3 regions of the Arthrobacter sp. MYb221 genome follow, and region 1 is predicted to be linked to each of the others. Evidence: riboswitches for the same ligand, from Rfam matches in the RefSeq annotation. Region 1 holds a riboswitch; each other region holds the start of a gene.

Evidence for each region. Region 1 has a riboswitch for S-adenosylmethionine ahead of CQ015_RS12430 (O-acetylhomoserine aminocarboxypropyltransferase/cysteine synthase family protein). Riboswitches for the same ligand answer to the same signal wherever they lie in the genome.
Region 2: it holds a riboswitch for S-adenosylmethionine, as region 1 does, so the genes downstream of both, acs (acetate--CoA ligase) here and CQ015_RS12430 (O-acetylhomoserine aminocarboxypropyltransferase/cysteine synthase family protein) in region 1, are expected to answer to the same signal.
Region 3: it holds a riboswitch for S-adenosylmethionine, as region 1 does, so the genes downstream of both, CQ015_RS08545 (ABC transporter substrate-binding protein) here and CQ015_RS12430 (O-acetylhomoserine aminocarboxypropyltransferase/cysteine synthase family protein) in region 1, are expected to answer to the same signal.

Annotation. Positions count from the first base shown of each region.
Region 1 is NZ_PCPW01000009.1:128,190-130,448, reverse strand. Features, by position in the region: gene CQ015_RS12435 (cystathionine gamma-synthase) at 1-28, opposite strand, end outside; gene CQ015_RS12430 (O-acetylhomoserine aminocarboxypropyltransferase/cysteine synthase family protein) at 25-1,335, opposite strand; SAM riboswitch class I at 1,456-1,546, opposite strand; gene CQ015_RS12425 (LysR family transcriptional regulator) at 1,785-2,259, opposite strand, start outside.
Region 2 is NZ_PCPW01000005.1:182,623-184,881, forward strand. Features, by position in the region: gene acs (acetate--CoA ligase) at 1-1,216, opposite strand, end outside; SAM riboswitch class I at 1,367-1,474, opposite strand; SAM riboswitch class I at 1,740-1,840, shown strand; gene CQ015_RS08495 (acyl-CoA dehydrogenase) at 1,857-2,259, shown strand, end outside.
Region 3 is NZ_PCPW01000005.1:198,670-200,928, reverse strand. Features, by position in the region: gene CQ015_RS08545 (ABC transporter substrate-binding protein) at 1-1,194, opposite strand, end outside; SAM riboswitch class I at 1,317-1,407, opposite strand; partial or broken gene CQ015_RS19330 (IS5/IS1182 family transposase) at 1,721-2,259, opposite strand, start outside.

The DNA.
Region 1 (2,259 bases):
GGACGGCGAGGGTGTTGAAGCCGCTCATGATGCTCCTTGGGTTTGCGGGGCCAGGGCCCGGTTTAGTGCGCTGTCCAGCGCTTGGGTGAGGTCGGCGAGCAGATCGGCGGGGTCTTCAAGCCCCACCGAAATGCGCAGGGTGGAGGTGTTCAGGCCCGCGGCGAGAAGTTGCTCCGCGGAGAGCCGGCAGTGCGTCATGGTGGCCGGGTGGGCGACCATGGTGCGGGTATCGCCCACATTTGCGGCCAGGGAAATCAGCTGCAGCCCGTCGATCACCGGGGACACCAGCGAGGGGTGGGCCAGTTCGATGGCCAGCACGCAACCGGTGCCCTTGGGCGTGAGCTTTTTGGCCAGCTCGTGGCTCGGGTGGGCCCGCAGCGAAGGGTGGTGGATGGCCGCAATGCCCGGGTGATCTGCAAGTTCCTGGATCAGGGTGCTCACGCTGCGCTGCACGTGTGCGGCACGTACCGGCAAGGTTTCGATGCCGGTCAGAATGCCTTGGGCGCTGGCCGGGGCCAAGGCCGGCCCCAGGTCGTGCAGGAATTTGGAGCGGACCAGCATGGCGTAGGCGGCCGATCCGTGGCGTTCAAGCAGCGAGGCATTGTTCAGCCGCACTCGCGGGGCGGCGATTTGCGGCCAGCGGGTGGAATCCGAGAAATCGAACTTCCCCGAGTCCACGACCACGCCGCCGAGCACCGAGCCGTGTCCGGCTAGCCCCTTGGTGGCCGAGTGCACCACAATGTCGGCGCCAAAATCCAGCGGGCGAATATTCAGCGGGGTGGCCAGCGTATTGTCGACGACCACCGGAATGTTGTGCTCGTGCCCGATCGCCGAGATAGCGGGCAGGTCCGCCACGGTGCACAGCGGGTTGGAGACGGACTCCAGGAAGAACGCCCGGGTGTCTTCTTCGATGGCCCCGGCCCAAGCTGCGGGGTCGGCCTGGTCGACAAAGCTGACCCGGATGCCGAAGTCGGAAAAGGTGTCGGTGAACAGGTCCACGGTGCCGCCGTACAGCGAGGAGGAAACCACGATGTGCTTAGGACCCTGGGTCAGGGCAAGCAGCGAGAGCGCAACGGCCGACTGCCCCGAGGCGGTGGCTACCGCTTGGGCTCCGCCTTCAAGGGCGGCCACCCGCTGTTCCAGGATGGCCACGGTGGGGTTGCCGGTGCGTGAATAGGTGAAGCCGGCCTGGCGCAACGCGAATTTTTCGATCGCTTCTGCGTGCGATTCGAACTGGTACGCTGCGCAATTGTGCAGTGGCGGCAGCATCGGGCGGAAATCTCCGCTCGGACGATACCCTGCATGGACCGCGTCGGTTCCTTGGCGTTGGTTCATAGCTCCTTCTCGTTTCTGATCCACGAGAGAGTGCACCGAACACCCGGCGTCGTACCGCCCCTCGGCCGCCCTGAGGCCACAACGGTACGAAGCATGGCGCCTTATGGCACGTTCGGAACTGCTCCATCGTTCCTGGCATTAGCACCTTTCGGTTTCCCGATGGTTGCTGCGACGTCTACGAGCCAGATCTCTCGGTCGCTCTTGATGGGTTGTTGTTCTTCCATGGTTGGACATCGGCATCCGGCGGCGCAAACGACGCCCACGCCCGCGCTTCATACAGGGGCACCTAGCTTCACATCCCGCGCCAGTCCCGTAATGGGGCCCGGCCCGCAGTCCCTTTGTGACGCGCGGCAACCGCCAGAATCCTTGAAGAACCAGGGTTTTGCGCAACTATTATGTCGCCGACGGTCCGCCAAATGACACGGTGTTACGTCTTGGGGGCCGGGGATTCAGTCCAGGACCTCAACTCCGAAGCTTGAGACGACCGAGCGCACCTCGTCCAGATAGCGCCGCGCTTGCTCGGTCAGCGGAATCGCTGCATGGTCGATCCAGCCGATCTCGATGCGCTCATCGACATCCAGCGGGATGGCGACGATGGACGGATCCAGCTCGTCGCTGATGATGCCCGTGGAGATCGTGTACCCGCCCAGGCCGATCATCAGGTTGAAAATCGTCGCGCGGTCCGAAACCTGGATCTCGCGCTTGCTGGAGCTGGTGGAGAGCACTTCCTCGGCGAAGTAGAACGAGTTGTTCGCACCCTGGTCGAAGGTCAAGCGCGGCAGGTCTTCGAGGTCCTCGAGCGTCACCCGCGCCCGGGAGGCCAGCGGGTTGCTGCGCGAAATGAAGATGTGCGGATCGGCGAGGAACAGGGGGTGGAATACGAGCCGGGACTCGCGCAGCAGCTTGTCGATGACCTTCCGGTTG
Region 2 (2,259 bases), on a different contig from region 1:
TATCGACCATCGGGATGCCGCCGGGGGTGCCGCGCCCCAGCTGAGCGCGCAGCCAGCGCCACGCCTCGGGGTTGACCGCCTCGCCCACGGTGCCGCCCACCCGAACCGAGGACAGGTCATAGTCGGCGGGAACCCCTTCGGGGAACCAGCCCATCAGCGAACGGACCAGGGTCGGCGCGGTGTAGTAGCTGGTGACCTTGTAGCGTTCGATGATCTCAAAGTGGCGGCCCGGGTGCGGTGCGTTGGGCACGCCCTCGTAGATCACCTGGGTGACGCCGTTGGCCAGCGGGCCGTAGATCTCGTAGGTGTGCGCGGTGACCCAAGCCAGATCTGCGGTGCACCAGTGCACGTCGCCCGCGCGCTGGGATTCGTCGGGGTTGCCGAACAGGAGATTGTGGCTGTACGCGGCCTGGGTCAGGTAACCGCCGGTGGTGTGCACCAGGCCCTTGGGCTGACCGGTGGTTCCGGAGGTGTACATGATGAACAGCGGCGTCTCGGCGTCAAAAGCCTGCGCCGCGTGCTCGGTGGACTGGGTTTCCACCGCCTCGTGCCACCACACGTCGCGTCCGGCGGTCCACGGGATCTCATCCCCGGTCCGGCGGATTACCAGAACCTTTTCGATGCTGTTTTCCCCGGATACCGCAAGGTCTGCGTTGGCCTTGACCGGAACCGAGGTGCCGCGGCGGAACTGGCCGTCGGTGGTGACCAGCAGCTTGGCCTTGGTGTCTTCCACCCGGAACTTCAACGCCTCCGCGGAGAAGCCGCCGAAGACCAGCGAATGGATCGCCCCGATGCGTGCACAGGCCAGGGTGATGACGATGGTTTCGATAAGCACCGGCAGGTAGATGACCACGCGGTCGCCCTTGGCCACGCCGAGCTCCTGCAGGGCGTTCGCCGCCTGGCTGACGCGCTCCTGGAGGTTCCGATAGGTCACCGCGATGCGGTCACCTGGCTCGCCCTCGAAGTAGAGGGCGACCTTTTCACCGTTGCCGGCTGCCACATGGCGGTCGGCGCAATTCACCGCGGCGTTGAGCTTGCCCCCCAGGTACCAGGAGATCTGCGGGCCGCGCTTGGCTTGTGCGTCTGCCGGGATGATCTGGCTGGTGGTGTGCCATGGGGTGTCCCAGTCAAGCAGGTTCGCCGCCTCGTCCCAGAACTCCTGGCGTGCCTCGGCGCTGGAGGGCTGATTTGTACTGGCCAATTCGGTGGTGGTCATTGCGGTCCTTGAAAAGTTTAGGGCGATTAATTTCGAGTCAGCGGAAGGCGCACTGAGCGTGTGGGTGCGCGGTACTTTATGGGAACGCCAAGAAAGTGCAATGTCGCATAGCGAGCCGTTGCGGGCAAGGCGAAATGAAAGCCATGATCATCTCCATCGTTCCTGGCGGTAGCACCGGTCACCGTTTGGTTTATTAACCGTGGGTGGTGGTTGCTGCGGCGTCACAGAGCCAGATCTCTTAGCCGCTCGGGATGGTTACACGACTATTACAGGCCTTCGAACGATTTCAATGCAAATCTTTCGTAACATGATAAATATTCGATAGATGCGTCACATCATCGTGATGTTTCGATTTTTATTTCACTAATCGCGTATTTGGCCGAAAAATCGCTAAACGCTAGGCATTGTGTTCGGCCGCGTTAGGCAAGTGCTGTCCTTGATGCATTTCAATCTCCATCCGTGCACGACGAAATGTGACTAACCGGGTTGAGGACGAAGTAGACCTCAGGCTACAAATGATTACGAACCATCCAGAGCGACCGAGAGATCTGGCTCGTCGACGTCGCAGCAACCACCCACCTAAATATTGGCGCGGGACGGTGCTACAGCCAGGACCGATGGAAAGAATTGAGGACTTTCGATGTCATTTGGCGATCCCGCTGGCGACTTTAATGCGCTCAGCGACCCGTCTATTGCGGGTAGCGCGGTGGAGCTTGACGACCTTCCACAGGAACTTCCTACCCGGCAGCTGCTGAAAATCACCCCGGGCCCCGGCGCTGACGAGCAGTATGAACGGCTTGCCGGCATTTTCCGTCCGGTGTTCGCACAGATCGCCGCCGGTGCAAGGGAACGCGACCGGCAGCGGATCCTGCCTTTCGAACAGGTTGGCTTGCTGAACCGTGAGCGCTTCGGTGCGCTGCGCCTGCCGGTTGCCGACGGCGGCCATGGGGCGCGCTTGAGCGATGTCTTCCGGTTGCTCATCGAATTAGCCGAGGCCGACTCGCATGTGGCTCAGCTATGGCGCGCGCATATTGCCTTCGTGG
Region 3 (2,259 bases), on a different contig from region 1:
CACCGTGATTTCAAGCTTCTTGCCGTCCTTCTCACGGATCCCGTCCGCACCAACGCTCCAGCCCGCTTCTTCAAGCAAGGCCTTGGACTTCTCCGGGTCATAGCCGAGCTCGGCAGACAGATCCACGAAGCCCGGTGCCTGGTGGTTGAGGATCGACCCTGCGAGCACATAGCTGTCCGAGAGGACCGTGTCCTTCAGCGCCTGGCGGTCGATTCCCACCTGCAACGCCTGGCGCACCTTGGTCTCGGCCAGCTTGCCCGAACCGATTCGAATCGCGGCATGGTTGGTAGTCAGGTCCACGCCTTGGGCGGCGAAGATCTGCCCGCCTCCGGCACTGAGCACCTCTTCGTCAACGGGCTGCAGTCCGCGGACCAAATCGACCTGGCCGGACTGCGCCGCGCCGGCCCGGTGGGCAACTTCTGGCAGGTACTTGACGACCAGTTGTTCAAGGTATGCGTCACCCTGGTTTGCTGCGGTTTCCGGGGCCCAGGCGTAGTCATCGCGGCTGGTGAAGATGACTTCTTCATCTGGCTTTTCGGACTCGAAGACGAACGGTCCGGAACCGACGATCTGCGATATTGCGGTTTGCCCTGCATTGTCCAGTTCCAGTGTGCCCGGGGATACCAGCCCGGCGGTCACCGAGGAGGTGGAGCGCAGGAAGTTCGCATCCGGGCGCTTCAGGGTCACCTTGACCTGGTTCTCGCCGACGACCTCGGAGCTCTTGTAGGCTGAAAAGTCGACGTTCGGTTGAATCTGCGCGGATTTCACGCCTAAGCCCAGCGCGTCCAGATTTTTCTTGACCGCTTCGGCATCCAGGGCCGTGCCGTCCGAGAATGTGACGCCATCACGAATGGTGAAGGTGAATTCGGTCTGTGCCTTATTGGCGGTGAACTCGGAGGCGATCCAGCCTACGAGCTTGCCGGATTCGGTATCAAAATAGGTCAACCGGTCCAGCACCGAGTTCAGCACATTCGCCTTCTCGTAGAAGCGAGCGGCCTGGGTCTGCCAGTTGTTGATCGGGGTTACCTCGGCAAAGGTGAACGTTCCTCCCTCTACCGGGGCGCCTGCTTCCGCGGAAGCTGCCGGCTCGGAGCTCTCCGCGGTGGATGCGCTGTTGCCGCCACAGGCGGTCAGCGAAAGACCTAGAACTGCGAGTAGTGCTGCGGCCTTCAGGCTCAGTGGTGTGTTGCGCATTTTCTGGTGTTCCTCTCGGTAATTTCCCGAGGATTACGCCGAAATCCCGATCCTGCCGCGGTATTGCGGGGCGGGAAGAAGGCAGACTTCTCCCCTGTGCGGACCGTTGCGAAATCTAGCAATCTCCATCGGTCCTGGCCTTAGCACCGCTCCCTGCCGGGATGGTTGCTGCAACGTCAACGAGCCAGGTCTCTCGGTCGCTCTGGATGGTTATCATTCGGTGTCTTTGCCGAACAATTTAAGTCTGCGCGCGCAGGTGCGGTGTGACCAACCATGACGTTATATACGCGTCACGAAGTCATCCCAATACACACTTTGGGGCAAAAACAGGCCCTGAAGCCGGTCACGAAACGTCATAAGTCAGTTCATGACGCTGCTGACTAACAAATTTTGCTATCTGCTGCATAAATTGAATATAATCTCGAATTTCCTAAGGTGGAGACTGCGCCAATAGAAAGCCCCCGACATGAAGGCCTTGAATCTCACCGGCGCGCTATCCCCGCTGAACTTTTCAGTCTGCGGATAGCTATGATGCCGTTTGCCAAGTTGAACATCGCGTCAATATTATAGATTTTCGTACCGTACCAATTGCTCTTTTGAAGCCGCGATTGGGCAACGAGTTGGTTCGCTCCACGTCCCAACATATTCGCGCTCACAGTGGTGCACCTTTGGTGCTGTTCACTGCGTTGAAGTCTAGCTCGGTGAGTAGCTCCCAAGTGCTCTTGCTGTCGTAGACGGCATCCAGATGCACGGTGATTTGGGATGGGAGGAGATAACCGAAACGGCTAAGTCGTTCGAGGTGGGACGAATTAGCGGTGAACCGTGGCGGCTGGCCCGTCTATGACTCATCCGCTGGGGATACCTTGGCCGCCAGTTAGCAGTGAGCGTTTGGCGGCTCACCTCCCCCTGCCTATTGGGGTGACCATCCGACCGCTTCGCCTCCGCAGGGTGTTTTGACCTAGCATCCCTCGACAACTATATTCTCTAGGACCAGTCCGGTTATTCGGTCGTAGCCTTCGAGACAGAGTTGTTCGAGGTTCAGGAAGATGCCTGCCGGTACTGATC